4 regions of the Pantoea sp. UBA4549 genome follow, and region 1 is predicted to be linked to each of the others. Evidence: predicted binding sites of a transcription regulator. Region 1 holds the regulator's gene; each other region holds the start of a gene.
The links. Region 1 encodes CRP, which controls carbon source genes, mostly activating them, when cyclic AMP is high. Its sites were predicted from a motif close to ATGTGANNNNNNTCACAT; they were not measured.
Positions count from the first base shown of each region.

Region 2: the regulator CRP is predicted to act here: its motif matches at 6,190-6,207, upstream of deoC (deoxyribose-phosphate aldolase).
Region 3: the regulator CRP is predicted to act here: its motif matches at 2,584-2,601, upstream of ompW (outer membrane protein OmpW).
Region 4: the regulator CRP is predicted to act here: its motif matches at 2,482-2,499, upstream of B3041_RS06260 (PTS mannitol transporter subunit IICBA).

Region 1 is NZ_DGLH01000012.1:121,302-129,215, reverse strand. It holds gene B3041_RS12430 (LysE family translocator) at 1-188, opposite strand, end outside; gene B3041_RS12425 (hydrolase) at 249-1,271, shown strand; gene B3041_RS12420 (YheU family protein) at 1,268-1,486, shown strand; gene B3041_RS12415 (phosphoribulokinase) at 1,548-2,417, shown strand; gene B3041_RS12410 (OsmC family protein) at 2,514-2,918, opposite strand; gene crp (cAMP-activated global transcriptional regulator CRP) at 3,209-3,841, shown strand; gene B3041_RS12400 (YccS/YhfK family putative transporter) at 3,901-5,976, shown strand; gene argD (bifunctional acetylornithine/succinyldiaminopimelate transaminase) at 5,977-7,197, opposite strand; gene pabA (aminodeoxychorismate synthase component 2) at 7,285-7,860, opposite strand; gene B3041_RS12385 (putative adenosine monophosphate-protein transferase Fic) at 7,902-7,914, opposite strand, start outside.
Region 2 is NZ_DGLH01000018.1:11,634-19,547, forward strand. It holds gene mrdA (penicillin-binding protein 2) at 1-1,615, opposite strand, end outside; gene deoD (purine-nucleoside phosphorylase) at 1,766-2,479, opposite strand; gene deoB (phosphopentomutase) at 2,515-3,738, opposite strand; gene deoA (thymidine phosphorylase) at 3,834-5,156, opposite strand; gene deoC (deoxyribose-phosphate aldolase) at 5,335-6,114, opposite strand; gene B3041_RS15865 (TatD family hydrolase) at 6,361-7,137, opposite strand; gene B3041_RS15870 (patatin-like phospholipase family protein) at 7,134-7,914, opposite strand, start outside.
Region 3 is NZ_DGLH01000009.1:285,766-293,679, forward strand. It holds gene B3041_RS08075 (energy transducer TonB) at 1-178, shown strand, start outside; gene yciA (acyl-CoA thioester hydrolase YciA) at 224-640, opposite strand; gene B3041_RS08085 (septation protein A) at 695-1,234, opposite strand; gene B3041_RS08090 (YciC family protein) at 1,294-2,028, opposite strand; gene B3041_RS08095 (YkgJ family cysteine cluster protein) at 2,078-2,473, opposite strand; gene ompW (outer membrane protein OmpW) at 2,706-3,338, shown strand; gene B3041_RS08105 (BON domain-containing protein) at 3,377-3,691, opposite strand; gene trpA (tryptophan synthase subunit alpha) at 3,884-4,687, opposite strand; gene trpB (tryptophan synthase subunit beta) at 4,687-5,880, opposite strand; gene trpCF (bifunctional indole-3-glycerol-phosphate synthase TrpC/phosphoribosylanthranilate isomerase TrpF) at 5,924-7,285, opposite strand; partial or broken gene trpD (bifunctional anthranilate synthase glutamate amidotransferase component TrpG/anthranilate phosphoribosyltransferase TrpD) at 7,293-7,914, opposite strand, start outside.
Region 4 is NZ_DGLH01000008.1:102,655-110,568, forward strand. It holds gene B3041_RS06245 (HD domain-containing protein) at 1-441, shown strand, start outside; gene B3041_RS06250 (HTH-type transcriptional regulator) at 483-779, opposite strand; gene B3041_RS06255 (DUF3053 domain-containing protein) at 1,491-2,207, shown strand; gene B3041_RS06260 (PTS mannitol transporter subunit IICBA) at 2,639-4,573, shown strand; gene mtlD (mannitol-1-phosphate 5-dehydrogenase) at 4,667-5,815, shown strand; gene mtlR (mannitol operon repressor MtlR) at 5,879-6,424, shown strand; gene B3041_RS06275 (YibL family ribosome-associated protein) at 6,514-6,876, shown strand; gene B3041_RS06280 (VirK/YbjX family protein) at 6,883-7,845, opposite strand.

The sequences.
Region 1 (7,914 bases):
CCGCCGATACCAAATGCCACCATCAGCAACATCACCTGCATACCCAGCATGATACCAATAAGCAGCGGCAGCGTGCGCAGAAAGCCAAAATTAGCACCTGAGGCCGTAAGTAACATATTATTGGGCCCCGGCGTGATGGCCGCGACCCAGAGAAAACCTAACATCGACAAAAAAAGACTGAGTTCCATGAGTATCCGGATGCTCCTCATCCTTAAAAGCAGACAACCCATCGAAGCTATCAGCGAGTTATGCATCAGACAAGCACTATCCCTGGTTATTTAGATTGCGTCACCGGCAATCCTTTTGTTCCGCTGCGCGGCTTCGGCAATGCGCATTTGCAGACCCTGCTGCCGCGCCTGCTGCGGCGGCGCGTCACGCTCAGACCCCACTGGCAGCGGCTGGAGCTGCCGGATGGCGACTTTGTCGATCTCGCCTGGAGCGAGGATCCGGCCCGGGCGCAACACAAACCGCGCATGGTGATGTTCCACGGGCTTGAAGGCCACTTTCGCAGCCCTTACGCACACGGTCTGATGCAGGCGTGTAAAGCGCGCGGCTGGCTTGGTGTGGTCATGCACTTCCGCGGCTGCAGCGGCGAACCTAACCGGCTGCAGCGCATTTATCACTCCGGTGAAACCGAAGACGCGACCTATTTCCTGCACTGGCTGCGGCGGGAATGGGGCAGCGTGCCGACGGCGGCGGTGGGCGTATCGCTGGGCGGTAACATGCTCGCCTGCTTACTCGGCCTGCAGGGCAACGAGGCACCGCTGGATGCAGCCGTGGCGATATCCGCGCCGCTGGCGCTGGCGCCCTGCAGTGAAAAACTGGATATCGGCTTTTCCCGCTTCTATCAGCATTATTTGCTGACGCAGCTGAAAAAGAATGCAATGCGCAAACTGCGCGCCTGGCCCGGCACGCTGCCGGTTGATGTGCTGCAGCTGCGCGCGTTTCGTCGTCTGCGCGAATTTGACGATGCGATCACCGCCCGCGCGCACGGTTTTCTCGACGCCAGCGATTACTATCAGCGCGCCAGCGCCCTGCCGCTGTTGACCGGCGTGCGCAAGCCGATGCTGATCATTCACGCCAAAGACGATCCCTTTATGACAGACGCGGTGATCCCGCAGCCGCAGCAATTGTCTGCCACAATTGAGTACCAGCTGACGCAGCAGGGTGGACACGTTGGCTTTGTCGGCGGCAGCCTGCTTAAACCCCATATGTGGCTGGAGCAGCGCGTGCCGGAGTGGCTCTCAACTTATCTGGATGGACAATTGTGATTATTCCGTGGCAGGAACTGGAAGTAACAACGCTGGAAAACCTGATTGAAAGTTTTGTCCTGCGCGAAGGCACTGACTACGGTGAGCAGGAGCGTAGCCTGGCGCAGAAAGTCGCTGACGTGCGCCGCCAGCTGCAGCAGGGCGAGGTGGTGCTGGTCTGGTCTGAGCTGCATGAAACGGTCAATATTATGCCGCGGCGCGAGTTTCGTGGCTGATGCGCTGCCGGATAATTCATGGTAACAATGCTCATCGCCCGATCTCACAGGGAGCACCCGTATGTCAGCCAGACACCCCGTTATCGCCGTTACCGGTTCCAGCGGCGCCGGTACCACGACAACCAGCCTTGCCTTCCGTAAAATTTTTCAGCAGCTGGGGCTGCATGCGGCCGAAGTAGAAGGCGACAGTTTTCATCGCTATACCCGGCCGGAAATGGATATGGCGATCCGTAAAGCGCGCGATCTGGGCCGTCACATCAGCTATTTTGGTCCGGACGCCAATGATTTTGGCCTGCTGGAGCAGACGTTCCGGCATTATGGTGAAAACGGCATCGGAGAGTCGCGTAAATATCTGCACACCTATGACGAAGCGGTGCCGTGGAATCAGGTACCGGGCACGTTTACCCCCTGGCAGCCGCTGCCGGAAAACACCGACGTGCTGTTTTATGAGGGCCTGCACGGCGGGGTGGTCACACAGCAGCATAACGTGGCAGAGCATGTTGACCTGCTGGTTGGCGTGGTGCCCATCGTTAACCTTGAGTGGATCCAGAAACTGGTGCGCGATACCAGCGAACGGGGCCACTCGCGCGAAGCGGTAATGGATTCCGTGGTACGGTCGATGGAAGATTACATCAATTACATTACGCCGCAGTTTTCCCGCACGCACCTTAACTTTCAGCGCGTACCGACCGTTGATACCTCCAATCCGTTCGCCGCCCGCGAGATCCCCTCACTGGATGAGAGTTTTGTGGTGATCCATTTTCGCGGCCTGGAAGGCATCGCTTTCCCCTATCTGCTGGCGATGATTCAGGGATCGTTTATTTCGCATATGAATACGCTGGTGGTACCGGGCGGCAAGATGGGGCTGGCGATGGAGCTGATTATGATGCCGCTGGTGCAGCGGCTCATCGAAGGCAAGCGGATTGAATAGGGTCAGTGCCTGCCAGTCGGCGTAACATCGGTCGCCATGAATGGCGACCCTGCATAGCCTGTTTCACGGGTACAGAGGGACGTGCAGCGGCGCCTGTTACAGCTCAACCACCTCGTGGCTATGGGTGATCTCCACGCCTTTGCCGAGCATGATCGCCACCGAGCAATATTTTTCTGCCGACAGGTCAACCGCTCGCGCTACCGCTTTCTCGCTCAGCGCTTTTCCACTGACGATAAAATGCAGGTTAATCTGTGTAAAAATACGTGGCGCTTCTTCACGCCGTTCTGAGGTGAGTTTGACCTCACAGTCAGCCACATCATTGCGCCCTTTTTGCAGGATCGACACCACATCAATCGCGCTGCAGCCACCGGCCGCCATCAGTACCATCTCCATCGGGCTTGGCGCTTTATCGCCTGAATTCCCGTCCATTAATAACTGATGTCCCGATGAGGATTCTCCGAGAAAGGTCAGCCCTTCCACCCATTTTACACGTGCCTGCATTATTCTTTCTCCTGAAGCGGCGTTTTGCGCCAGAGTACGCGTTCATCCGGCAAACAGCAATCGCCCGCCTGCTGAAGCGAGACAACACAAGACAGCCTGCAAAAGCTGTGCTACAAACAGAGCTGAAAATTTCTTCGTCGTGGCTGATGAAGACGGGCAGAATCAAAAGCAGAGCTTACACATCCGCCCGGATAATTTTTATTAACAGGACGCGCTGGACGATTTCATCGCCTGACAGGGAATGAATGCCCCTGTATTTTGGGCACGATTACAATAGAGGATAATAGCGAATGGTTCTCGGCAAACCGCAAACAGACCCTACACTCGAATGGTTCCTGTCCCATTGCCATATTCACAAATATCCATCCAAAAGCACGCTGATTCATCAGGGTGAAAAAGCAGAAACGCTCTACTACATCGTTAAAGGTTCCGTTGCGGTACTGATTAAAGATGAAGAAGGCAAAGAGATGATCCTCTCCTATCTCAATCAGGGAGATTTCATCGGCGAACTCGGCCTGTTTGAAGAGGGCCAGGAGCGCAGTGCCTGGGTGCGTGCGAAAACAGCCTGCGAAGTTGCTGAAATTTCATACAAAAAATTTCGTCAGCTGATTCAGGTTAACCCGGATATTTTGATGCGCCTGTCGGCGCAGATGGCACGTCGCCTGCAGGTGACATCAGAAAAAGTGGGTAACCTGGCCTTCCTGGACGTTACCGGCCGCATTGCACAGACGCTGCTTAATCTGGCTAAACAGCCGGATGCCATGACGCATCCTGACGGTATGCAAATTAAAATCACCCGTCAGGAGATTGGTCAGATCGTGGGTTGCTCACGGGAAACCGTTGGCCGCATCCTGAAAATGCTGGAAGATCAGAATCTGATCTCCGCACACGGTAAAACCATCGTCGTCTACGGCACCCGCTAAGCTGTTTCACCCCCACGGCGTGATGGCACCATCACGCCGTTTCTGTTTGCGATAAGCTGATGTGGCGCCGAATCATCTACCATCCCGAAGTCAACTACGCTCTGCGTCAGACGCTGGTGCTGTGCCTGCCTGTCGCGCTGGGATGGCTGTGTGGCGATCTGCAAAAAGGCCTGCTGTTCTCGCTGGTGCCCGCCTGCTGCAATATTGCCGGCCTTGATACGCCGCATAAACGTTTTTTCAAACGTCTGATCGTGGGCGGTACGCTTTTCGCCACCGGCAGTTTCCTGATCCAGTATCTCACTGACGCCGCGATCCCGCTGCCGCTTATTATGCTGGTGCTGCCGCTGCTTATTGGCGTGACGGGCGAAATCAGCCCGCTGCACGGACGTCTGCTGCCCGGCACGCTGATTGCCGCTATTTTTACGCTGAGTCTGGCAGGACGCATGCCGATCTGGGTGCCGCCGCTGCTCTATATTGGCGGCACGTTCTGGTATGGCCTGTTTAACTGGTTCTGGTACTGGCTGTGGAAAGAGCAGCCGATGCGTGAAACGCTGAGCCTGCTCTATCGTGAACTGGCGGATTACTGCGATGCCAAATATACCCTGCTGACGCAGCTGACCGATCCGGAGAAAGCGCTGCCACCGCTGCTGGCGCGTCAGCAGAAAGCAGTTGATCTGATCACCACCTGCTATCAGCAGATGCATATGCTCTCTGCCAGTCGCGACAACAGCCATAAGCGGCTGACGCGTGCTTTCCAGGTGGCACTCGATCTGCAGGAGCACATCGCTGTCAGCCTGCACCAGCCGGAGAAAGTGCAGAAGCTGGTCGAGCAGAGTCATGCCGAAGCCGTTATCCGCTGGAATGCAAAAACCATTTCGGCACAGCTCAGGCTGCTGGCGGATGCCATCCTCTATCATCAGTTGCCCGCCCGCTTTCAGATGGAAAAGCCGCTCAGCGCGCTGGAAAAGATAGCGCGGCAGCATCCGGATAATCCGGTTGGTCACTTCTGTCTTTATCATTTCAGCCGTATCGCCCGCGTGCTGCGCACTCAGAAACCGCTTTATACGCGCGACCTGATGGCCGATCGCCAGCGGCGTCTGCCGCTGCTGCCCGCCCTGCGCAGCTATCTGTCGTTCAGGTCCGGCGCCCTGCGCAGCGCAGCCCGCTTTGCCGTTATGCTGATGTTCGGCAGCTTTATTGCGCTGTTTTTCAATATTCCCAAGCCCTACTGGATCCTGATGACCATTATGTTTGTCAGTCAGAACGGCTACAGCGCTACGCGCGTGCGCATTCAGCACCGGGCGCTCGGGACCTTTGCCGGACTCCTGATTGCCGCCGCCTCGCTGCGTTTCGCCGTACCGGAGTCGATCGCGCTGCTGTTTATGCTGGCCATCACGCTGGCCAGTTATCTGGTGACGCGCAAATATTATGGCTGGTCGATGATTGGCTTTACCGTGACGGCGGTGTATTCACTGCAGCTGCTGTCGCTGAACGGTGCTCAGTTTCTGCTGCCGCGCATGATGGATACGCTGATGGGATGTCTGATTGCATTCGCCGGTATGATCTGGCTATGGCCGCAGTGGCAGAGCGGTTTGCTGCGGCAGAATGCGCACGATGCGCTGGAGGCCTATCAGGAGGCGCTGCGCATGCTGCTGGGGCCGGAACACTCGCCGGAAAAGCTGGCTTATCAGCGGGTAAAGGTGAATCAGGCACATAACGCGCTGTTCAATGCGCTGAATCAGGCGACCAGCGAACCCGGTTTCAACGCGCAGTATCTGAAGGATATGCGACTCTGGGTAACGCACAGTCAGTTCATCGTGGAGCATATCAACGCCATGACCATCCTGGCGCGTGAGCACACCATGCTGACGCCGGCGCTGGCAGAGCGCTATCTGCAGTCGTGCGAAATTGCGCTGCAGCGCTGCCAGCAGCGGCTGACTTACGACGGACCGGGCAGTGAGAACAATGTGATGGAGGCGCCGGAAAACCTGCATGAAGGGCCGGTGACCATTGTCGAGCAGCATGTTAAACGCATTTTGCAGCATCTCAGCGTCATGCACACCATCTCATCTCTGGCGTGGAGCCAGCGGCCGCATCATGGCCGCTGGCTGCGGGCTATCCGTCCGAAAGGATAGTCAGGCCGCGAGAACCTTGCGCAGTGCGGCAGCAAACCGCGTCATACCGGCATCAATCTCCTCCGGTGCGATGACCAGCGAGGGCACAAAGCGGATCACATCGCTGCCGGCGGTCAGGATCATCACGCCTTCTGCCGCCGCCGCATTGAGAATATCGCGGGCTTTACTGGCATGTTCCGGTTTCAGTACCGCGCCCATCAGCAGACCCTTTCCGCGAATTTCGCTAAAGAGGCCCAGCTCACGATCCAGCGCCGTCAGCGCGTCAGTAAACTGTTGCCGCCGGGCTTCCACGCCGGCAAGCACCGCTGGCGTGTTAATGATATCCAGCGCGGTTTCTGCAATCGCACAGGCGAGCGGGTTACCGCCATAGGTGGTACCATGTACGCCAGGCGCCATAACGGATGCGATCTCATGCGTGGTCAGCATCGCGCTGACTGGGAAACCGCCGCCCAGCGCTTTAGCCGTGGTGAGAATATCAGGCTGAATGCCGTAGTGCTCATAGCTGAACAGCTTGCCGCTGCGCCCCATGCCGCTCTGCACCTCATCCAGCACCAGCAGCGCGTTATGCTCATCACACAGCGCACGCAGCCCCTGCATGAATTCCGGCGTTGCCGGCATCACACCGCCCTCACCCTGAATCGGTTCCACCACAATCGCGCAGGTATGATCATCAATCACAGCTTTTACCGCTGCCAGATCGTTGAACGGAACGTGGACAATATCCGCCGGTTTCGGACCGAAACCGTCAGAGTATTTAGGCTGTCCGCCAACGGAGACGGTAAACAGCGTACGGCCGTGGAAAGCATTATGAAACGCGATGATCTTACTTTTAAACGGGGAGTGCTTTTTACAGGCGTAGTAGCGCGCCAGCTTGAACGCGGCTTCGTTGGCTTCCGCACCGGAATTACCAAAAAATACGCGATCGGCGAAGGTGGCGGCAATCAGCTTACTCGCCAGACGCAGCGCCGGCTCGTTGGTAAAGACATTACTGGTGTGCCACAGGGTTTCGCCCTGGCGCTTCAGCGTCTCTACCAGTGCCGGATGGCAGTGGCCCAGCGCGGTGACCGCTATACCGCCAGAGAAGTCGATATACTCTTTACCCTGCTGATCCCAGACGCGGCTGCCTTTGCCCTTTACGGGCACAAACTGCGCAGGTGCATAAACAGGCAAAATAACGTTATCAAACGTCTCCCGGGTTACCGCTATGTTTTCCGCTGCCATTGCTGACCTCATCCGGTTATTAGGTGATTTAAAATGAAATTATAATCACGAAATATGCATAAAAAATCACAGAATGGCAAACGGAAGTTAGCGCTCAAGGAAATTTTTCAGCAGCTGATGGCCCTGTTCGCTGAGCACGCTTTCCGGATGAAACTGCACGCCTTCCAGCGGCAGCGTGCGGTGACGAAAGCCCATGATTTCATCAGGCTGGTTATCACGCAGGCTCCAGGCGGTGATCTCAAATGCGTCAGGCAGCGATTCACTCGCCACAATCAGCGAGTGATAACGCGTAACGGTAAGGGGATTAGCGAGGTTGCGAAACACCCCCTCTCCGTTATGGCGTACCGGAGAGGTTTTCCCGTGCATCACCTGACGCGCGCGTACTACCTTTCCGCCAAACGCCTGCGCGATGGCCTGGTGTCCGAGGCAGACCCCCAGCACCGGCAGCCGGCCGGCAAAATAACGAATGGCATCCAGGGAAACACCCGCCTGATCGGGCGTGCAGGGGCCGGGCGATATGACCAGATAGCTCAGCGGTAATGCCGCCATCTCAGCCAGCGAAATGGCGTCGTTGCGCACGACGCGCACCTGCGCGCCCAGCTCGCAAAAATACTGGTAAAGATTCCAGGTAAAAGAGTCGTAGTTATCAAGCAGCAGCAGCATCATGACCTCAGGTCGATCAAACCGCCGCTATTCTACGCACTTTATCGCGCCGGG
Region 2 (7,914 bases), on a different contig from region 1:
CAATGCCGTATGGCGCGGTATGGAAATATTTATAACCGGTGCCGTTAGGGGCGTTAGCCATACCAAACATCGCCCGACGCACCAGCCCCCAGTAGGGTGAGGTCGCCTCACCAATCTGCGGCTGCGGCCTGACGGGCTGATAACGCTGCTGCCAGCGGCCACGCTGCGCTTTTGCCAGCAGATGCGGCGCGATCACTTTGCCGTTATTGATCAGCGCCACCATCGCCTTGACCATCTGAATCGGGGTGGCGATCCAGTAGCCCTGCCCGATCCCGACCGACACCGTATCGCCCTGATACCACGCTCGTTTATGCACCTTCTGTTTCCAGGCGCGGTCGGGCAGCAAACCGGCGTACTCTTCGTTGAGATCGATACCGGTTGACTTGCCATAGCCAAACTGGCTCAGCATGGTGTGAATGCGGTCGATACCCATCATAAAGGCCACCTGATAGAAAAAGGTGTCTGCCGACTCCTCAATCGCTTTGGTCACGTCCAGCATACCGTGGCCCGATTTTTTCCAGTCGCGCCAGGTACGGTGCGTGCCGGGCAGGGTCCAGGTGGGCGCACCAAAAAAGGTGGTCGCGGGCGTAATGGTGTGGGTCATCAGCGCAGAGATCGCCATATAAGGCTTTACCGTGGAAGCGGGCGGATAGAGACCCTGGGTAACGCGGTTGATAAGCGGCAAATCTTTATTCTGCAGCAGCGCTTTGTAGGCTTTATAGCTGATACCTTTTACAAACGGGTTGGGATCGTAGCTGGGACTGGAGACCATCGCCAGCACGCTGCCGTCGTGCGGATCTTCAATCAGTACCGCCGCGCGCTGGCCAGCCAGCTGCTGCTCAACATACTGCTGCAGATGCAGATCGAGGGTCAGGTAAATATTTTTACCTGCCACCGGCGGGACCTCTTTCAGCACGCGCACGATGCGGCCATGGTTATCGACTTCAACTTCCTGGTAGCCGGTTTTGCCGTGCAGCAAAGATTCATAGTAGCCTTCAATACCCTGCTTGCCGATGTTATGGTCAGCGGCGTAGTTCTCGCCCGTGCCCGCCTCATTCAGCCGCCTGTAGTCACCGTCGTTGATTTTGGAGACGTAGCCCACCACGTGCGCCAGGTCGGCGCCATAGGGGTATTCACGATCCTGATAAGTGGCCACGCTGACGCCGGTAAAGCGAAACTGGTTCACGGCAAAGCGCGCCACCTGACGATCGGTAAGCTCTGCTTTCAGCTCGACCGGCTTATAGCGGCTGCTGTGCTGCAGCGCATGCCGGAAGGCATCAATGTCATCGGGTGTCAGATCAAGCAGCGGCGTCAGGGCGCGCAGCGTTGCCGCCATATCGCTGACTTTATAGGGCGTGACCAGTACGTCATACCAGGTGACATTGCGTACCAGCGGGATGCCGTTGCGATCGTAAATCAGCCCGCGCGTGGGGGCGACAGGGATCATTTTGATGTCGTTTTCGTTGGATCGCGTCTGATAGTAGCGGTGCTGACGGACCTGCAGACGATAGAGATTGATGCCCAGAACGATAAAGCAGGTGACCACCAGCGCAAAGGCCACCAGCGCCCGCCGGGCAAACAGTTTTTCTTCAGCTTCGAAATTACGAAAATTCATCAGGATAGGATCTCTTTATTATCGCGCTAATGATAAACAGCGTGAGCGTCAGAGCCAGCCTGAAGATGCACAAGCCTGGGTAAAAGTGTGTCAGATGTTTACGGCGGGAGGACCGGGCGCGCCTTTATGCGCACCCGGACACAGGCGAATTTAGTCGCCCAGCAGCACCGATTCCAGTGCAATTTTGATCATGTCGTTGAAGGTGGTCTGACGCTCTGCCGCGCTGGTCTGTTCGTGCGTGCGGATATGGTCAGAGACGGTGCAGATGGTCAGCGCTTTCGCACCAAACTCTGCCGCCACGCCGTAGATCCCTGCGGCTTCCATCTCAACGCCGAGGATGCCGTACTTCTCCATGACATCAAACATCTGCGGATCGGGCGTGTAGAACAGATCCGCAGAGAAGATGTTGCCGACACGTGCGTCAACGCCCAGCGCTTTTGCTGCGTCAACGGCATTACGTACCATGTCAAAGTCAGCAATCGCTGCAAAATCGTGATCTTTAAAACGCATACGGTTTACTTTGGAGTCGGTGCAGGCACCCAGACCAATTACCACATCACGCAGTTTCACGTCAGCGCGGACCGCGCCGCAGGAGCCGACACGGATGATTTTCTTCACGCCGAAATCGGTAATCAGCTCTTTGGTATAGATTGAGCAGGATGGGATCCCCATACCGTGGCCCATTACCGAAATCTTACGGCCTTTATAGGTGCCGGTGAAACCAAGCATACCGCGTACATTGTTAACTTCCACAACATCGTCCAGGAAGGTCTCAGCGATGTGCTTTGCACGCAGCGGGTCGCCAGGCATCAGTACGACGTCCGCGAAATCACCCATTTCTGCATTAATATGTGGCGTTGCCATGGTTCTTATTCCTTTTCAAAAAATTGTGCGCTGTTTTACAGCATGCTTTTGCCATAGTCCATGCTGGAGAGGCCAAAGTACGCGGCAATGGTCTGGCCGATATCAGCAAAGGTGTCGCGATAGCCCAGCGACCCCGGCTTAACGCCCGGACCGTAAATCAGGATGGGGATATGCTCACGCGTATGCTCGGTGCCTTCCCAGCTGGGATCGCAGCCGTGGTCAGCGGTCAGAATCAGGATGTCGCCCTCCTGCACCAGCGCCATCAGCTCTGGCAGACGGCGGTCAAACAGTTCCAGCCCGCCGGCATAGCCTGCGATATCGCGGCGATGACCCCAGGTTGAGTCGAAATCAACAAAGTTGGTAAAGACGATAGAGGTGTCAGGCGCCTTTTTCATCTGCTCAATCGTGGCGTCAAACAGCGCGTCGAGCCCGGTGGCTTTCACTTTCTGCGTGATACCCTGATGGGCGTAGATATCGGCAATTTTGCCTACCGAGATCACTTCCCCGCCCTTCTCATCAACCAGCTTTTTCAGCATGGTCGGTGATGGCGGCTCAACGGCCAGATCGTGACGGTTGCCGGTGCGCTCAAAGCTGCCCGCTTTATCACCCACAAACGGACGGGCAATCACGCGACCAATGTTGTAGCCGCCTTCCGTCAGCTCTTCACGGGCAATTTCACACAGTTCATACAGCCGCTCAAGACCGAACGTCTCTTCGTGGCAGGCAATCTGGAACACTGAATCTGCTGAGGTATAGAAAATCGGTTTACCGGTTTTCATATGCTCTTCACCCAGCTGATCGAGGATCACTGTACCGGAAGAGTGGCAGTTACCGAGATAGCCCGGCAGACCGGCGCGCTCCACCAGCTTATCCAGCAGCGCCTGCGGAAAGCTGTTCTCTTTATCGCTAAAGTAGCCCCAGTCGAACAGGACCGGTACACCGGCAATTTCCCAGTGGCCGGAAGGGGTATCTTTCCCGGAAGAGAGTTCGCTGGCGTAAGCGTAAGCGCCGATGATTTCAGCCTCAGGATCCAGCCCTGGCGGAAAGCGGCCGGTCGAGAGTTCTGCCGCTTTGCCAAGACCGAGCGCGGTCATGTTTGGCAGATGTAACGGGCCTTCGCGCCCTTCATTTGCGCGACCTTCAAAACAGGCTTCAGCGATGTGACCCAGCGTATCCGATCCGGCATCACCAAATTTGTCAGCATCTTTACTGGAACCGATGCCGAAGGAGTCGAGAACCATAATAAAAGCACGTTTCATGCAAGTCTCCTGCGCGCCAGGCGCGATGACAAGTCAAAAAAAAGCGATCAGATCAGTATACCTGAATGGCTGCTGTCTGGCACGCAGTAACGCCACTATTCACTGATGCGGCGATACACCACGGGCGTGGTTTCAGGCGCCTGGTCGCTCAGTACGATGGCGGCTCTGACCGCCTGCGCGGCTTCCTGCCACTGCGCTTCCGATGCGGCATGGATCACCGCCAGCGGCCGCTGCGTATCCGCACGGCTGCCCAGTGCGATCATATTGCTCAGACCTACGCTGTAGTCGATTGCATCACTGGCCTGCCGCCGCCCGCCGCCCAGCGCCACCACCGCCATGCCCAGCGCCCGCGTATCCATGGCGCTGACTATCCCTGCTTTTTCTGCATAGAGCGGTCTGCTGAAAGCCGGTGCCGGCAGGTAGTGATCCATTCGCTCGACAAAATCGGTCGGGCCGTTCTGGGCCGCCACCATGCGTGCGAATACCTCAGCAGCTTTACCGTTATCCAGCACCTGCTGCAGTTTCTGCCGCGCCTCGGTGTCATTCGCTGCCAGCTGGCCGGAAATCAGCATTTCGGCGCAAAGCGCCATAGTGACCTCATACAGACGCGGATTACGCGCCTCGCCGGTCAGGAACTGCACGGCCTCGCGCACCTCCAGCGCGTTACCGGCGGTGGAGGCCAGAACCTGATTCATATCGGTAAGCAGCGCAGTGGTTTTGCATCCCGCGCCGTTCGCTACCCGCACAATCGCCTGCGCCAGCTGTTCCGACGCGGCAAAGGTAGGCATAAAGGCGCCCGAGCCTACTTTGACATCCATCACCAGCGCATCCAGCCCTTCTGCGAGTTTTTTCGCGAGGATCGAAGCGGTAATCAGCGGTATGGAGTCAACCGTGGCGGTAATATCGCGCGTGGCGTAAAAGCGTTTGTCCGCGGGTGCCAGTGAGCGGGTCTGGCCGATAATTGCCACCCCCACCTGTTTGATTATGTCGCGGAAACGATCGTCGCTGGGATAGATATCAAAGCCCGGAATGGCTTCAAGCTTATCCAGCGTGCCGCCGGTATGGCCGAGGCCGCGTCCGGAGATCATCGGCACATATCCACCGCAGGCGGCGACCATCGGGCCCAGCATCAGAGAGGTCACATCGCCTACACCACCGGTTGAGTGTTTATCCACTACCGGGCCGTTGAGCTGCAGTGACTGCCAGTTCAGAACCGATCCTGAGTCACGCATCGCCATGGTAAGCGCAACGCGTTCCTGCAGGTTCATATCATTAAAATAGATGGTCATCGCCAGCGCAGCGATTTGTCCTTCCGAAACGGTTTCGTCGCGCACGCCGTTGATGAAAAAGCGGATCTCCGCCTCGCTCAGCGGCTGTCCGTCACGTTTTTTACGAATGATTTCCTGTGGCAGGAACAAGATTGCCTCCCGTGATTGGTGGTAGGTACGCGGCGCATAAATGCGCCCCGGGTTAAATCTGCCGGCCAGGGGCGCATGAATGCGCCCCCTACGCGGGGCACGGGATCCAATATTTCCGTAGGGACGCCATTTATGGCGCCCGGGTCAAATCCCGCAATACCGTCCGGCCCGGGCGCTATCAGTAACCCGCTTTGCTGCCGCTGGTGGCGTGGCCCAGCGTGTTGAGCAGATTTGCCAGCAGGCTGGAGGCGCCAAAGCGGAAGTGACGGGCATCCGCCCAGCCTTCACCGAGGGTATCGTCGGCCAGCTTCAGGTAAAGAGCGGCATCTTCTGCAGTACGTACACCGCCGGCCGGTTTAAACCCAACCTGCTGCTGCACGCCTTTATCGCGAATAACCTGCAGCATGATAGCGGCAACGTCCGGCGTGGCATTCACCGGCACTTTACCGGTTGAGGTTTTAATAAAATCAGCCCCGGCATCAATCGCAATTTCTGATGCCGCACGGATCAGCGCCTCTTCTTTCAGCTCGCCGGTCTCAATAATAACTTTCAGCAGTACGCCCGCTGCCGCACACGCTTCTTTGCACGCTTTCACCAGCGTAAAGCCGGTATCGCGATCGCCTGCCATCAGGGCGCGATACGGAAACACCACATCCACTTCATCAGCACCGTAAGCAATCGCCGCGCGCGTTTCCGCCAGTGCGATCTCAACGTCTGCATTACCGTGCGGGAAGTTGGTCACGGTCGCAATACGCACCTCAGGCGTGCCCTGCTCGCGCAGCGTTTTACGCGCGATTGGAATAAAGCGTGGATAGATACAGATAGCCGCAGTATTGCCCGCAGGTGATTTTGCCTGATGACACAGCGCAATGACTTTTTCATCAGTGTCATCGTCATTCAGGGTAGTAAGATCCATCAGTTGCAGCGCACGCTGCGCAGCAGCATTAAGGTCGGTCATAACAGGCTCCGGAAGTCAGGCCAGCAGCAAGCTGCCGGGTAATGTGATTATTTTAACAATTGTGCAGAACTGCCATTGCGAATCAGATCACATAAAAAAGATATAACATTCACTTATTACATGAAAATGTCGTCATAAGTCGCTTTTTTAGGCTTAGGAAGAGCGAAACGACGCACAATGCAGATGTAATTATTATCACAAAATAGAGCGCTGAATGGTATCACCTGATAAACAACAGAGGGCTGTTCAGGACGAAAACGCAAAAATACGCAGGCTGTTCTGCCACAGCGCATCGGCAATCACATCAGCCGGTTCAGGACGCAGTGTGCACAAGACTTCAAACACATTACGCGCCCGCTCTGGCCGGTTAGGCTGCCCCTGAAAACCCTGCAGCGGCATATCGGGGGCGTCAGTCTCCAGCAGCAGTGACGCCAGCGGCAGGCTGGCAATGGTATGGCGGGTTTTACTGGCGCGCTCATAGGTAATGGTGCCTCCCACGCCAATGGCATAACCGAGCTGAATAAAGCGCTCTGCCTGCTGCTGGCTGCCGGCGAAGCCATGCACGACGCCACGCCGCGGCAGGTTGTGTCGCCGCAGCAGCATCGCCAGTTGATCGTGAGTACGACGCGAGTGCAGGATCACCGGCAGATCAAAGCGTTTTGCCAGCGTGAACTGCGCGTTCAGCAGTCGCGTCTGCTTTGCAAAATCGGGATCGCTCATATAGAGATCCAGCCCGATCTCACCGATCGCTATACAGTCTTTGTCTGCCTGTTGCAGATACTCAGCGAGCAGATCCAGATGATCGTCATGATGACGGACTATATTGATCGGATGCAGCCCCAGCGCCGCATAAAGCGCCGGATAATTTTTTGCCAGCTGCATCACGCGTGCGAAACGGCTTGCGTCTGTGGAGGGCACAATAATGCGCTCCACGCCGGCTGCGGCGGCCTGCGCAATGCTTGCAGCCGGATCGTCAGTAAACGGCGGGAAATCAAAGTGGCAGTGCGTGTCGATAAATTTCATGCCAGCGATCCTTCATCCCATGCAGCATCATTCCCTGCCAGCGGCGGCGTGTGTAACGGCCGCGCGTCCGGCGCGTTTGCAGCCGCGGCGGGCGGCGCGATCGGCAGCGATCGGCGTGCCGGCTCTGCATCACTCAACCACTGCCCCAGCGTAGCCAGGAAGTAGCGTCCGCTGCGCCGGCCAAGATGATAATCCTGATTCAGCGCGGCAATGCGGCTGCCGAGCGCCATGCTGGCCAGCGGGCGCGGCGGGCAAATTTCCACAATGCGCAGATTACCCGGCGGCTGTTCAATGAACTGCTGGATCTCGCGATAGCTCGCTTCATGATGATGCAGGATGTTGATCATCGGCTGCAGCGCACTGTCACCCAGCCAGCGCTCCATCCGCTGAAACCATTTCGGCGTGTAGAACATCTGTGAAGGCGTTGTCCGGATCACCACAACGGTATCCGCGCCGCGTCGCGCGGCTTCGCGCACCGGAATCGCATCGCTGATGCCGCCATCCAGATAGCTGACGCCATCCATCAGCACGCCGCTGCGATAAAAGCCCGGGATAGCGCTGGACGCTTTAATAATGTCATGCCAGGTCAGGTCGTCCGGGCTGAAATAATGCGCCTGGTAATCGTCACTGCGGCAGGCACACATATAAAATTCGCTGCCGCCAGCAAACAGTTTCTGCGCGCTGCTGAGTGCCAGCGGAAATTCACTGCGGGTAATATCGATGAGCCAGTCGAGATCGATCAGATGGCCACCACGCACAAAGCGCAGCGGATCAAAA
Region 3 (7,914 bases), on a different contig from region 1:
TGTCGACAGTGACGGCCGGGTCGGCAACGTCACCATTCTTTCGGCACAGCCGCGCAATATGTTCGAGCGCAGCGTGAAAGATCAGGTTAAAAAGTGGCGTTATCAGCCAGGCCAGCCAGGTCAGGGCATTACCATGAATATTGTCTTTCGTATTAACGGCGGCGCGAAGATCGAGTAGTACGGACACCAGAGCGGCCGGGAAAGCCGCTCTGGTATTTATGGCTCAGTGACTGCGGTTGGCGCGATCTGCAGGCAGCGGACGCGACTTGCCGCTGCTGTCGACCGCCACGTAAACAAACACTGCTTCGGTGGCGCAGTAAGTCTGGCCTATCGGTTCTGATGAAACCTTTTTGATCCAGACCTCAACGTTGATGGTCATAGAACTGTTGCCGGTGCGCAGGCAGTGCGCATGGCAGCTGACCACATCGCCTACCGCGACCGGCTTAAGAAAACTCATGCCGTCGACACGAACCGTGACGACGCGACCTTCAGCGATCTCTTTTGCCAGAATCGCACCGCCCATGTCCATCTGTGACATTAACCAGCCGCCAAAAATATCACCATTAGCATTGGTGTCAGCTGGCATAGCCAGCGTACGCAAAACCATCTCGCCGAGTGGCTGCTTATGTTTATCGTTCATTGCTCAGTTCTTCTGCAGGTGAAAAAAAGCCCGGCTGACCGGGCAATGGAAAGACTATTTTGATTCCTGCTGAGGCATCTGCCGCCAGATATAGAGCCCGCTCAGCAGGGTAAACAGCAGCGTCAGTCCTGTCAGGCCAAACACTTTAAAATTAACCCATACTGGCTGTGGTAACCAGAACGCAACGTAGATGTTGGCAAGGCCGCACAGCAGAAAGAACAGCGCCCAGGCAATATTGAGCCGGCGCCAGACCGTAGCGGGCAGCTGCAGCTCTTTGCCCAGCATGGTCTGGATCAGGGGCTGCTGCATAAACCACTGGCTGTAAAGCAGCGCGAGCGCGAACAGCGAATAGATCACGGTGACCTTCCACTTGATGAACTCATCATTATGAAACACCAGTGTCAGGGTACCGAACACGGCCACCAGCACAAAGGTAAACAGGGTCATCTTTTCCAGCTTGCGATAGAGCACCCAGCTCACTACCAGCGCCAGGCCGGTAGCCACTACCAGCGCGCCCGATGCAACGTAGATGTCGTAGAGTTTGTAAAAAACAAAGAAAACGACCAGGGGGAGAAAGTCGAGTAACTGCTTCATAGCGTTTCCAGTCCGGACAGTAGCCTACAGTTATGGCGCTCAGCGAAGCGCCGTAACCCTTAACGTAACAGCATATAGAGCCGATACAAATAAATAATCAAAACGGCAGAGACCAGATTACCCAGCGCGTTAAGCACCACGGAGGCAATATTGGCGGGCAGAACCGTCAGCGAAGAGAAAAAGAACATCAGAACAATTTTTGCCAGCAGCCACAGCAGAATAGCGGGTGCAATCAGGCGGAGATTTTGCCACGCCAGACGCATGCTGGTGCGCATGGCACCCATCACGCCCATTTTTTCACTGACCAGCATCACCGGCGCCAGCGACAGTAAAATAGCGAGCATGATGCCAGGAACCATCAGCACCATAAAGCCAAGCTGCACCAGCAGCGTGATCAGAAAGGTCTGCAACAGCAGTTTAGGCAGCAGCGGTGCAGCGGTGCCGATAGCACGCAGGGCACTGACGCGCTGACCACCGGAGACCAGCGGGATCAGGCAGAGCATTCCGCCGAGCAGCAGTGTGTTACCAATCAGGGCCGCCAGCGTACCCGCTGCCGAGGCGCGCAGCAGTATACGCTGCTGATCGGGCGACATATTCTGTACCAGTTCAAACAGGGAGGAAGCGCTGCTGTCACTCTGACTCAGCAGCGACAGCTGCTCCTCATCAGGCGTCAATGCATGCCCGATAATCACGGTAATGAATGAGGTCAGCAGCGCCATCAGCACTATAGTGACCAGCTGATGGCGCAGAAAATTTCCTGTGTCACGGTATAACGAGCTTGCCGTGATAGACATGTACACTCCTTGAAAAAAACCGGGTTAATTAACCCGGCGATTGTACATGCTAAGCGGGCAGGCTGGCACCCGGAATACCATAACTTTCTGTCATGTCAGGTAAAGAAGGGTGAAACAGGGCTGGTAATCCATGACGGGCGCGGGCACGGTCGCAGGCCTCATTCACTACACCATCCTCTCCTGACATCGCAAATTCACGGCAGGGAGAGGGGCGCTGCTCATAGATACCGCAGGAGACGCAGCTGCCAGGCTCGCCCTGCAGCGCAACGCAGCGCGGCGTGCGATCGTTTGTGCCGCGCATATTGCGCATCAGCAGGCTCAGTGGCTCAGTGAGATCGACTGGCACTACGCCGCCGGCATCATCGGCTTCAGCCCAGTAAAAGGAAACACGGAAATAGGCGCAGCAGGCGCCACAGGTCATACAAGGGTTGGTTATATCGCTCATCTGATCGCCCGCCACTCCTGAGGCATCGAACCAAAATCACTCGGGATCAACAAAGTAATCACGTCGCGAAACTTCAGCAACCTGTTTTTTATCTTTTTTCGCGCCGGCAAATTTGATCTGTATCAATTCATTGTTAACTAAGCATTTATTCTGCCAGCCAGTTAATGAAATCTGCGCTGAAAACCGTTACATCTGTGCCGCGAAAAAATTTAATTCAGGCAAAGGAGTGATGATGAAACTGGCAACATGCGCGCTGTTCCTGGCAATGGCTGTGCCACAGCTGGCGCTTGCTCATCAGGCGGGTGACTTTTTTATGCGCGCCGGTACGGCAACGGTCCGTCCGACTGAGGGATCTGATAATGTGCTGAACATGGGTGAGTTCAGCGTTGATAATGATACGCAGCTGGGGCTGACACTGACCTGGATGGCGACAGACCATATCGGGATTGAGCTGCTGGCGGCCACGCCGTTTCGCCATAAAGTGGGCCTCGGTCCGACCGGTAACCTGGCCACGGTACGTCAGTTGCCGCCGACGCTGATGGCGCAATACTACTTCCTCGACAGCAACAGCGCGGTGCGCCCTTATGCCGGTGTCGGTATCAACTACACCACTTTCTTTGATGCAAAGCTGAATCAGACCGCCAGAGATGCTCAGCTCAGCGATCTGAGCGTGAAAGACTCCTGGGGCATTGCCGGCCAGGTGGGGCTGGATTATCAGATTAACCGTGACTGGATGCTGAATGCGTCGCTGTGGTATATGGACATTGATACGGAAGTGAAATTCAGACATCAGGGCGTACAGCAGAACATTAATACGCGTATCGATCCGTTTGTCTTTTTCTTTGGGGCGGGCTATCGCTTCTGAAGCAGGAAAAGGGCGACCTGCGGGCCGCCCTTTCGGTATTACTTGATCTGCATGTTGTTAACAACAGACTTCACGCCTGCCACGCCGCGCGTAACGGATACGGCACGGTTAGCCATCTGTGGTGAGCTGACAAACCCGCTCAGCTGAACCTTACCTTTAAATGTCTCAACGTTGATTTCAGTGGATTTCAGCGCTTCATCATTCAGCAGCTGTGCTTTAACTTTAGTGGTAACGACGGTGTCATCGATATAGCCACCGGTGCCTTCTTTAGTTGGCGTTGGCGCACAGGCGCTCAGTGTCAGTGCCACAAATGCAGCCATAAAAATTCCCGCAACGACCTTGAACAATTTCATTTGGTTATCTCCCTGTCATAGATGGATTCACACCGTAACGCAACGGCGCATGTAAGTGTGGGTCGGCCCTGGATAATCGGCAACCCGCCGGCAGAGAAAAAGTGAAAAAAGCCGGCGCTCTGCGTAAAAGAACGAGGGGGGAAGAAAAAGAGTAAAGGATGCGGCTCCGTCAGGAAGACGGAGCCAGAACGTTTAGCGGGTAGCCGCTTTCAGCCCGCTGACAAAGGCTTTCAGCTCACGCAGCAGCGTTGCCGGATCGCGCTGATTTTTCTCAATAATACGTACAATAGCGGAACCGGAGATTGCCCCCGCTGCGCCTGCTGCAATGGCTTCACGCACCTGGTCCGGCTCAGAGATGCCGAATCCCTGCAGCGCAGGCGGCGCCTGAAACTCACGCAGTTTATCAATCAGGTGATGCAGCGGCTGACTGGCGCGATTTTCAGCACCGGTTACCCCCGCGCGCGACAGCAGGTACGTGTAACCGCGGCCATGCTGAGCCAGTTCACGCAGCAGGTCATCGCTGGCATTAGGCGGGCAGATAAAAATCGGCGCGATGTTGTGACGCAGTGCAGCCTGGCGGAAGGGGGCAGACTCTTCAATCGGCACATCAGCGACCAGCACCGAGTCGACGCCCGCGGCGGCACACTGCGCATAAAATGTATCAATGCCGCGGCTGAATACCAGGTTAGCGTACATCAGCAAACCAATGGGCAGATCGGGGTATTTTTGCCGCACCACCTGCAGCATCTCAAAGCACTGCGCAACCGTTGTGCCGGCTGCAAACGCCCGCAGCGTGGCGCTCTGAATGGTCGGGCCATCTGCCAGCGGATCGGAAAAGGGGATCCCCAGCTCAAGCGCATCAGCGCCACCTTCAACCAGCGTATCGATAATCTGCAGTGACAGCTCAGGCGTAGGATCGCCCAGCGTAACAAAAGGCACAAAGGCGCCTTCCTGACGCGCTGACAGGCGTGAAAACAGCTGATTATAACGCTCCATCATATCTCTCCCTTCGCTTTAAGCAGGTCATGAACCGTGAAAATATCTTTATCACCGCGACCGGAAAGGTTGACGACCAGCAGCTGCTCTTTTTCCGGATTTTCACGCATCATTTTCAGCGCATGCGCCAGCGCGTGAGACGATTCCAGTGCCGGAATAATACCTTCTGCCCGGCACAGCGCTTTGAATGCATCGAGCGCCTCGTCATCCGTAATAGAGACATACTCAGCGCGCCCGATGCTGTTGAGATGTGCATGCTGCGGACCCACGGACGGAAAATCGAGGCCGGCCGAAATTGAATAAGACTCTTCAATCTGGCCCTCTTCGGTCTGCATCATCGGCGCCTTCATACCGAAGTAGATGCCCACGCGGCCATGCTTCAGCGGCGCGCCGTGCTCACCGCTTTCGATGCCGTGACCAGCGGGCTCAATGCCAATCAGGCCCACGCTGCTCTCTTCAATGAAATCGGCAAACATGCCGATCGCGTTGGAACCACCGCCTACGCACGCCAGCACGGCATCGGGCAGACGGCCTTCCGCTTCGAGGATCTGCGCTTTGGTCTCTTCGCCGATCATACGCTGGAATTCGCGCACGATGGTCGGGAAGGGGTGCGGACCGGCGGCGGTTCCCAGCATATAGTGTGCGGTTTCATAGCTGCCTGACCAGTCGCGCAGCGCCTCATTACAGGCGTCTTTCAGCGTAGCTGAGCCGCTATGGACCGGGATCACTTCCGCGCCCATCAGTCGCATACGGAAAACGTTGGGTGACTGACGCTCAACGTCTTTCGCGCCCATATAGATGCGGCACTTCATGCCGAGCAGTGCGCAGGCGAGCGCGGAGGCGACACCATGCTGGCCGGCGCCGGTTTCCGCAATGATCTCATTTTTTCCCATTCGCTTTGCCAGCAGCGCCTGACCGAGTACCTGATTAGTTTTGTGCGCGCCGCCATGCAGCAGATCTTCGCGCTTCAGGTAGAGGCGGGTCTTTGTTCCCTGAGTCAGATTGCGGCACAGGGTCAGCGCCGTCGGACGACCGGCGTAATTTTTCAGCAGATCGGTAAACTCCTGCTGAAATTCAGGATCGCGCTGCGCCTCAACAAAAGCAGCTTCCAGCTGGCGCAGGGCCGGCATCAGGATTTGCGGAACGTACTGGCCGCCAAATTCACCAAAATAGGGATTCAATAACGTCGACATAATTGATCTTTCCTCAACGGCCCGCCAGGGCGGGCCGGCAACATTAGTAAGCGCGTAATGTGGTAAATACCGCGGCGATTTTGCCGGCATCTTTAATGCCAGGAGCGGATTCCACGCCGGAGTTGAAATCAAGACCGGCACAGCCAAGCTGCGCAGCCGTCACGCAGTTATCGGCGGCGAGACCGCCTGCCAGCAGTACATTGTCCAGCGACTCCCCCTGCAGCAGCGACCAGTCAAACTGCTGCCCGCTGCCGCCCTGACCATTGTCAAATACGTAGCGATCTACGTGTGGCCAGTCGCGCGCGGGCAGGCGCTCTTTAACGCTCAGCGCTTTCCAGATTTGCGTCTGTGGCGGCAGTGCCTGACGCAGTCTGGCAACGTAGTCGCGATTTTCATCGCCATGCAGCTGTACGGCTGCCAGATTCAGTTCCACCGCCAGCGTGACAACGTCACCAGCAGGCGCATTACGAAATACGCCCACATAGCGCAACGGCGCAGCGGCCATCACGCGGTGTGCCTGGGCGCTGTCGATTTTGCGCGGTGAGCCTTCAGCAAAAATCAACCCGCCATACAGCGCACCCGCTTCACTGGCCGCACGGGCCGCTTCCGGCTGCGTCAGGCCGCACACTTTATTATCACCCAGCAGCACGCGGCGTACCGCAGCTGGCAGGTCAGCCTCTTCCATCAGCGCCGAGCCGATAAGAAAACCGTTAGCAAAGCGGCTCAGCTCACGCACCTGTGCATAATTATGAATACCGGATTCGCTGATGACGGTAACACCGTGACTGAGGCGCGGTGCCAGCTCGCGGGTACGGTTGAGATCGATAGAGAGATCGCGCAGGTCGCGGTTGTTAATCCCTACCACCTGTGCGTCGAGGGCAATGGCCCGCTCCAGCTCCGCTTCATTACTGACTTCAGTCAGAATGCCCATACTGAGGCTGTGAGCCACCGCGGCGAGCTGCCGGTACTGCTCATCATCCAGCACGGAGAGCATCAGCAGGATAGCGTCCGCCTGGTAGTGACGGGCCAGATAGATCTGATAGGGGTCGATGATAAAATCTTTGCACAGCACTGGCTGAGTAACCGCCGCGCTGACAATGGGCAGAAAGGCAAAGTCACCCTGAAAATATTTTTCATCCGTCAGAACTGAAATGGCAGAGGCGTGGTGACGATAGACGGCGGCGATAGCGGCAGGATCGAAATCCGCCCGGATCACCCCTTTTGACGGCGACGCTTTTTTGCACTCCAGGATAAAAACGGTGCGGGTGCCACGCAGGGCATCATAAAAAGAGCGCGTTGCCGGCTGCAGTGCCGGGTGGAATGTCTCCAGCGGCTGCTGCTGCTGGCGTTCTGCTATCCAGAGCGCCTTATCCTGCACAATTTTTTCTAATACGGTGCCTTTAATACTCATCTCATCCTCTCGCTGCCAGTGCAACCACGCGCTCATAAGCCTGCCCGCTGCGAATCGCGGCGATAGCCCGCTCCGCGTTGTCGCGCAAGTCTTCATGACCAAACACTTTTAGCAGCATCGCCACGTTGACGGCGACCGCCTGCTCATGCGCGGGCTCTCCTTTACCCTGAAGTAAACGGGTCAGAATGTCACGGTTTTCTTCCGGCGTGCCACCCGCCAGCGCCTCTTTGTCATGAATGCCAAAACCAAAGTCATCCGGCGTCAGCTGATAGCAGGTAATTTCTCCGTCACGCAGCTCTGCCACCTGTGTAGCGCTGTGCAGCGCGACCTCATCCATACCGCCGCCATGGACCACGGCGGCCCGCTGATAGCCGAGCACTTTCAGCGTTTGCGCGATGGGCAGCACCAGTTCCGGGCTGTATACCCCAATCACCGCCAGCGGCGGCCGCGCCGGGTTAATCAGCGGGCCGAGCACGTTGAACAGCGTGCGTGATTTCAGCTGCTGACGCACCGGCATCGCGTGACGGAAGCCGGTATGATACTGCGGTGCAAACAGGAAGCAGACATTAAGGTCATCCAGCGCCTGACGCGCCTGCTGCGCCGGCATATCCAGATTGATACCA
Region 4 (7,914 bases), on a different contig from region 1:
CTGGCTGCTGCCTGGCTGCACGACACGGTAGAAGACACATCCAGTACGCTGCAGGATATTGAGCAGCAGTTTGGCCAGCGCGTGGCCGGGCTGGTCGCTATGCTGACCGACAGCGCGCAGCCGCAGGCCAGAAACCGTGCGGCGCGCAAGCTGGCACATTTTCGGCATACGGCAGACGCCTCGCCCGACGCGCAGACGATAAAACTGGCAGATATTATCGATAATACCCGTGCGATCGTGCAGTTTGACCCGGATTTTGCGCGCGTCTATCTGATTGAGAAGCAGGTGCAGATCCAGCTGCTGCTGCAGGGCGATAAACAGCTCTGGCAGCAGGCACATCAAAATATTAAACAGGGATTGCAGCAGTTGTCGCAGCCTCCCTATAACGTTCCGGAAAGCTGGTTTGCCCGTCAGGCGGCTAAGTTTGAAACGCTGGAATAAAAAACCCGCCGTGCAGGCGGGTCGGAGAAGCGGTAATTCTGTTACTCAAGCAGCTGCCGTCCCAGATAGGGATTCGCCTGCAGCAACTTCATCAATTTGCGTGCCGTAGCGGAGGGGCGCGTGCGTTGCGCTTCCCAGCTTTTCACTGATGAGACGCTCACCCCCATTACGCGGGCGAATTCATCCACCTGCATGCCGGTCATCTCACGTAAACGCTGTGGCTCGGGAACTGACACCGTGTTAAGTGCAATATCTGATACAGAAGGCTTGGCATCACGTGTCAAAACAATTTGCTCAAGACTGCTGAGTAATTCAACCATTGGATCTTTTAATTCCATAGAGAACTCCTTAAAACTCACTATGAAGCACGTGAAAGTAGAGAGGTAAGCATCAAATGATGCTGAAACCAGGCTTTATCAGGCTGCATCCCGCAGCGGTTTGGACGTTAGAGTTATAAAACCGTTACGGGACACAGCCTGCTGGACGCTGCAAAACATGTCAGCGCAATGCAATAATTGCCGGGTTTCTTAGTATGGGTCAGATTCCAGGAATTGCTGCCTGTTTTTTGATTATTTTTTCATCTTGCTTATGGCTAAAACCTGCAATAACACTTAAGTGCCTGTCAGGTAAAAACTTGCTGTCTGTCACACTCTGAACCCACCCGGAATAGAGCAAAAATAGCGCCAGGTTTGCATTCCGCATCCTGCAGGACTTTTGCACCACCGCTGTGGCATTTTTGTGCGGATAATGCGCAATAATAGAGCAGACATGCACCCGTCTGATGCATATTAAAAGAAAGGTGATGAATGAGGCCGGCCTTACTACGCGTTCTCCTTCAGATTGACTGCCAGTCAGGAGATAAAACGCGGCGGCTGCCCTGCAGCGGCTTACCGGAGAAAGACCCCTTAATACGCCGTGCTGGTGCGCTAACCTGAGCGTGCCGCGCTGCACATCTTTCGGTCATTGTGCAGGCCAGGCCATTGCACTATTCTTTAGGACCATTCTCAGCGATTCATACATTGCCATTTTGTCACGACAGGAGTTGAAACATGGCGTCAGGAACTTCCCGCATCTGGATGCGTACCGGCATGCTGCTTGCCAGCGCGCTGGTTGTATTACAACTCACCGCCTGCGGTGACAAAGAGGGCGATCAGCGCAAAGCGTTTAACGATTTTCTGCAAAATACCGTGATGCGCAGCGGTGAACATCTGCCGGCGCTGAGTGAGAATCAGAAGCAGACCTTCGGTAACTATGCCAGCGACTATGCCATTCTGTATGGCTTTTCTCAGCAGGTGAGCCAGGCCACGGAACAGGGAATGCGTCCGGTTGTCGATGAGCTGGCTGCAATTCGCGTTCCGCAGGATTATCTGACCCGCCGCGATACCCTGCGCCAGGTCAGCGGTAATCTCAGCGTTCTGACTCAGCAGATCCAGAGCGCGAAAATGCAGGCCGACAGCAGCAAGGCCACGCTTAAACAGCCCGACGATTTGAAAAAGTCGTATGACGCAGCCTACGCGAAAGTGGTTACCCAGCCGGCAGGCACGCTGATCCCGCTGCTGCCTAAGCTGCAGGCGCTGAGCCAGAGCGCAGTACAGACCGGTGATTATCTGCAATCGCAGGGAACGCGTGTCAGTTTTAATGATGGCGGCGTACAGTTCCCGACGCAGGATCAGGCCACTCAGTACAATGCGCTCATGAGCGAGCTGTCAGCAAACGCGCAGGCGCTTACGCAGGCGCAAAATGCCGTACAGGGTTCCTGGCAATAACGCTGGGCTCGGGCAGTATTACCACTGCCCGATTCTTGCTGCGCTTCGCTTTATAACGGTCTGCCGCTTTATCTGCCCGCCTGTGATCTGGCGCAATTATGACCAGAAATTGTTTGTGACTGGAATCACACTTTTGTAATAAAACCTCATCGCTAAAAGGTGAGCCTTATCACAAAAAGGCCGCTTTTTTGCGCAATTTTCCGGCACTGCTGTTTTTTTAAGCCGCTTTTGTGTGATACAAATCACGTTACACCCCCCTGCCCACCCCACTTTTGCGTGATATAGATCACACTAATTCAGGACGCTACGCACGCCCCTTAACTAGTGCTAGAGTCCGCCTGCATACAGTAATGCCGCGGCCCCCGCCGTAACGTCTCAACAAAAACAAATGCGCGCTCCTGTTGCAGCGCGTCTCAATAAGGGGTGGGTTTATGTCCTCATCAGTCAAGGTCAGAGTGCAGAGCTTTGGTCGCTTTCTGAGTAATATGGTGATGCCTAACATCGGTGCGTTTATCGCATGGGGTATCATCACCGCGCTGTTTATTCCAACCGGGTGGATCCCGAACGAAACGCTGGCGAAGCTCGTCGGTCCGATGATCACCTATCTGCTGCCGCTGCTGATCGGCTTTACCGGCGGCCGTCTGGTTGGCGGCGATCGCGGTGGCGTTGTCGGTGCGATTACAACCATGGGCGTCATTGTCGGTGCTGATATGCCGATGTTCCTCGGCGCGATGCTTGCCGGACCGCTGGGCGGCTGGGCAATTCGCGCGTTTGACCGGGCCGTTGACGGCAAGATCAAAAGCGGTTTCGAAATGCTGGTGAATAACTTCTCCGCCGGCATCATCGGTATGCTGCTGGCGCTGCTGGCGTTCCTGGCGATTGGTCCGCTGGTGCAGGGGCTGTCGCACATTCTCGCCGCCGGGGTCAACCTGATGGTGCAGAACAACCTGCTGCCGCTGACCTCTATTTTTGTTGAACCCGCAAAAATCCTGTTCCTTAACAACGCTATTAACCACGGCATTTTCTCGCCGCTGGGTATTCAGCAGGCGAGCGAAGCAGGTAAATCGATCTTTTTCCTGATTGAAGCCAACCCAGGCCCGGGCATGGGCGTGCTGGTTGCCTACATGATCTTTGGTCGCGGCAGCGCTAAACAGTCAGCGGGGGGTGCAGCCATTATCCACTTCCTGGGTGGCATCCACGAAATTTACTTCCCGTATGTGCTGATGGCACCGCGTCTGCTGCTGGCGGTGATCCTGGGCGGTATGACCGGCGTATTTACGCTGACGCTGCTCAATGGCGGTCTGGTTTCGCCGGCTTCACCAGGTTCCATTCTGGCCGTGCTGGCGATGACGCCGAAAGGCGCCTATTTTGCTAACGTTGCCGCTATCGTGGCCGCATTTGCCGTCTCTTTTGTTGTCTCTTCCATTCTGCTGAAAACCAGCAAAGTCAAAGAAGAGGATGATATTGAAGCGGCCACCCAGCGTATGCGTGACATGAAAGCGCAGTCGAAAGGTCAGCCGGTTGCAGGCGCGCCGGTTGTGGCCGACGCTAACAGCGTAGACGTAAGCCACGTGCGTAAAATCATCGTTGCCTGTGACGCCGGTATGGGCTCCAGCGCTATGGGTGCCGGCGTGCTGCGCAAAAAAGTTCAGGATGCGGGCCTCACCAGTGTCTCGGTGACGAACAGCGCGATTAACGCGCTGCCGGGTGATGTTGATCTGGTGATCACGCACCGCGATCTCACAGAGCGGGCAATGCGACAGGCACCTCAGGCACAGCATATCTCGCTGAATAACTTCCTTGATAGCGCGCTCTACACCAACCTGACCGAGCGTCTGGTGACGGTAAACCGCAGCGTGACGCATCGCGAAACGGTGCAGACAACGCTGGCAGACAGCTTTGATAATGAGAATACGCACCTGTTTAAGCTCGGTACTGATAACGTATTCCTCGACCTGACCGCCAGCAACAAAGAGCAGGCGATCCGCTTTGCCGGTGAGCAGCTGGTAAAAGGCGGCTATGTCCAGCCAGAATACGTTGAAGCGATGCTGGCGCGTGAAAAGCTGACGCCAACGTATCTGGGTGAGTCGATTGCGGTTCCGCACGGTACGGTAGAAGCGAAAGATCGCGTGCTGAAAACAGGCGTAGTGTTCTGTCAGTATCCGGCAGGCGTACAGTTTGGCGATGAGCCGGATGAGGTTGCACGCCTGGTAATCGGCATTGCGGCCCGCAACAATGAGCACATTCAGGTGATCACCAGCCTGACCAACGCGCTGGATGATGACAGCGTGATTGAACGGCTGGCGCAGACCCGCAGCGTGCAGGAAGTGCTGGATCTGCTCTCAGGCAGCGGCGTAAAAGCGTAATCAGCCAGCAGTTTTTTCCCCGGGGCGGGCAGGCCCGCCCTGTTTTCGGGGCGGAAATGCCCGCCCTTTCGCTATTTGAGATGGGTCAATTTTATGAAAGCGTTACATTTTGGAGCAGGCAATATTGGTCGCGGATTTATCGGCAAACTGCTGGCAGATGCCGGTATTGAGCTGATCTTTGCTGACGTCAATCAGGTCGTCCTGGACGCCCTCAACGCCCGTCACGCCTATCCGGTTCATGTTGTTGGCGAACAGGCAAAAACGGAAACGGTCACCGGCGTCAGCGCCGTTAACAGCACCAGCGATGACATCATCGCGCTGATCGCTGAAGTCGATCTGGTCACTACCGCCGTCGGACCGCAGATCCTTGAACGTATTGCCGGCAGTGTGGCACAGGGTCTGATCGCACGTCACGACCAGGGAAATACGCAGCCGCTCAATATCATCGCCTGCGAAAATATGGTGCGTGGCACCAGTCAGCTAAAACAGCATGTCCTGAAGGCGCTGCCGGCGCAGCACCACGCCTGGGCAGAAGCGCACGTCGGCTTTGTTGATTCCGCGGTGGATCGCATTGTTCCCCCTTCTGAAGCCAGCAGCAGCGATCCGCTGGAAGTGACCGTTGAGACCTTCAGCGAATGGATTGTTGATAAAACGCAGTTTAAAGGCACGCTACCGGCGATCCCGGGCATGGAGCTGACAGACAACCTGATGGCGTTTGTTGAACGCAAACTCTTTACGCTTAACACCGGTCACGCCATTACCGCTTATCTGGGCAAACTGGCGGGTCATGCGACCATTCGCGATGCGATCCTGGATAGCCGCATTCGCGCGGTGGTTGAGGGGGCCATGCAGGAGAGCGGCGCCGTTCTGATCAGGCGCTACGGTTTTGATGCAGAAAAACATGCGGCGTACATCAGCAAAATCCTTACCCGCTTTGAAAACCCTTACCTGAAAGATGACGTCGAGCGTGTGGGACGTCAGCCGCTGCGCAAGCTGAGCGCGGGCGATCGTCTGGTTAAACCGCTGCTCGGTACGCTGGAATATCAGCTGCCGCACGGTAATCTGGTGCAGGGGATCGCGGCCGCAATGCACTATCGCAGCGATGCCGATCCGCAGGCGCAGGAGCTGGCCACGCTGATCGCGGAACAGGGCGTAGCGGGCGCGCTGGTAAACATTTCCGGACTGGAGCCGGAGAGCAAGGCAGTACAGGCTGTGGTGAGCGCTTACGACGCTATGGCATAATGCGCGCCCTCTGGTGAGCAAACCGGGCGCAACCACGTTGCGCCCGCAGATGGTAGCTGAACGATGCAGGCAATGATGGAAGAGAAGCAGGCTTTTGAAAACCAGGTGCTTGAGCGCCTGAACGCCGGTCGTTCGGTGAGAAGCTTTCTGATTGCTGCAGTTGAACTGCTGGCAGAAGCGGTTAATCTGCTGGTGCTGCAGGTCTTTCGCAAAGATGATTATGCCGTAAGGTACGCCGTTGAGCCGCTGCTGCTGGGAGATGGCCCGCTGGGCGAGCTGTCGGTCCGGCTTAAGCTTGTTTACGGGCTTGGCGTGATTACGCGTCAGGAGTATGAGGATTGCGAACTGCTGCTGACGCTACGCGAAGAGCTGAATCACGACGCCAGCGACTATCGCTTTACCGATGATGAAGTGCTGGGCCCGTTTAATGAACTGCACTGCGTGGTCGCCTGGCCGCCAAAACCCGACTTCATCCGCGATGATGAGGCGCTGCGCATTATGCAGCAGCAGCGTTATCTGCAGATGGTGCGATCCACCATGGTGCTCTCTCTGACCGAACTTATTTCACGTATTTCGCACAAGCAGGCATTTAAAAAGCCCGCTGTCTGACGTCAGGCAGCGGTGTATCGAACAGTCATACTGCCCGCCCGGCATAAATTAATGTATCCTTTCCCTGTTTTCCTTAATGAGTTTTTCCAATGAAAGAACAAGTCAAAGCCGAGATCAAACGCCTCAGCGATCAGCTGGACGCACTGAACCGCAAAGAGCCCCAGCTGCTGGAAGCGGGTGACGCTGAAAAGCTGGGCGCGCTGCTGAAAGAGAAAGAGACGCTGGTGCAGGAGATTGAACGTCTGCGCGGCGTGCGTGATGAAAAGCTGAGCAAAGAAGCACAGCAGCTGCAGCAGCTGCCATTCAGCCGTGAAATCACGAAAAAAGAGCAGGCCAACATGGGTGCGCTGAAGAAAAGCGTGCGCGGCCTGGTGGTAGTGCATCCGATGACCGCGCTGGGACGTGAAATGGGTCTGAAAGTCATGACCGGCTACGCAAAACAGCCGTTCTGAAGCTGTTCAGGCTGCACGGTTTGCGCGGTGAGCGCAGCCGGCGGCCTGCTGAACCTGCTCTTTCAGGCTATCGAGCAGCGTGTAGCGCCGGCGATATTCGGCGCGTTTTTTACTGGCTATCTCCTCCAGCGCTTTGCGCTCCATCTGCCGCGGCAGCGTAAAGCAGCCATCGGCTCGCTCCTCGCCGCCCAGCGACAGCCAGAACTCACTGTAGCTGGCAAAAAACTTATCCCCTTTACTGTGCCGATAGCGCAGGCTGCGGAACACATGCGTGGTGTCGCCGACGGCGGCTATCGCTTCTGCGCCACACGCCTCCGCCAGCAGAAACAGCGCTTCCATTAGCACGCGCTTGGGAAACAGACCGTGCGCCGCTTTAGTCGCTTCGCGGATCGCTTCCGACGGAATATGTTTGCGCGGTCCCTGCAGTCCGCCAATAAACAGCGTGCGCCGCTGCGGCTCGCCAATCAGCGAAAACGAGAGTGAGGCCAGCAGCATGCCCTGATACTCCAGCGTCAGCGTCAGCTCACCTTCACGGTCGTAATAGCCGGAACAGCAGGCAATCGTAAACTGCTCTTCATTTCTGCCGCTGAGCCGGGCAACAGGCGTACCGGCCGGGTTCAGCATCATCTGACGCAGATCGGGATTCGTGAGCTGCGCAACATGCTGGTAGTGCTGCACAATGGCGCGTGCGCGCTGCGCCACGCTAAACCGTGAACAGAGATAGGGACGATGCGGCTTGGCAGGCAGCAGGCCCTGGCTGGCCATCAGCTGCGGCAAAAACGGCAGCTGTGCTAACTGCTGCAGATAGGTCAGCGTCGTGAGCGGATAGAGCGCCGATCGCAACGCAAATTTGGTACGAAAGCGGCCGCTGTGCCAGAGATTATCAGGGCGCAGTTTGCCGCTGATCAGCGGAAAAAACAGCGCTGACGAAGTGAGATCGCCCGGTTCAGTGTGTGTAATTGTTGTCATAAGGAGCTTAACGTCTCGAAAAAACCTGCTGCAATGTTAAGCACAGCCGCTTCAACGATTCGTTAATGA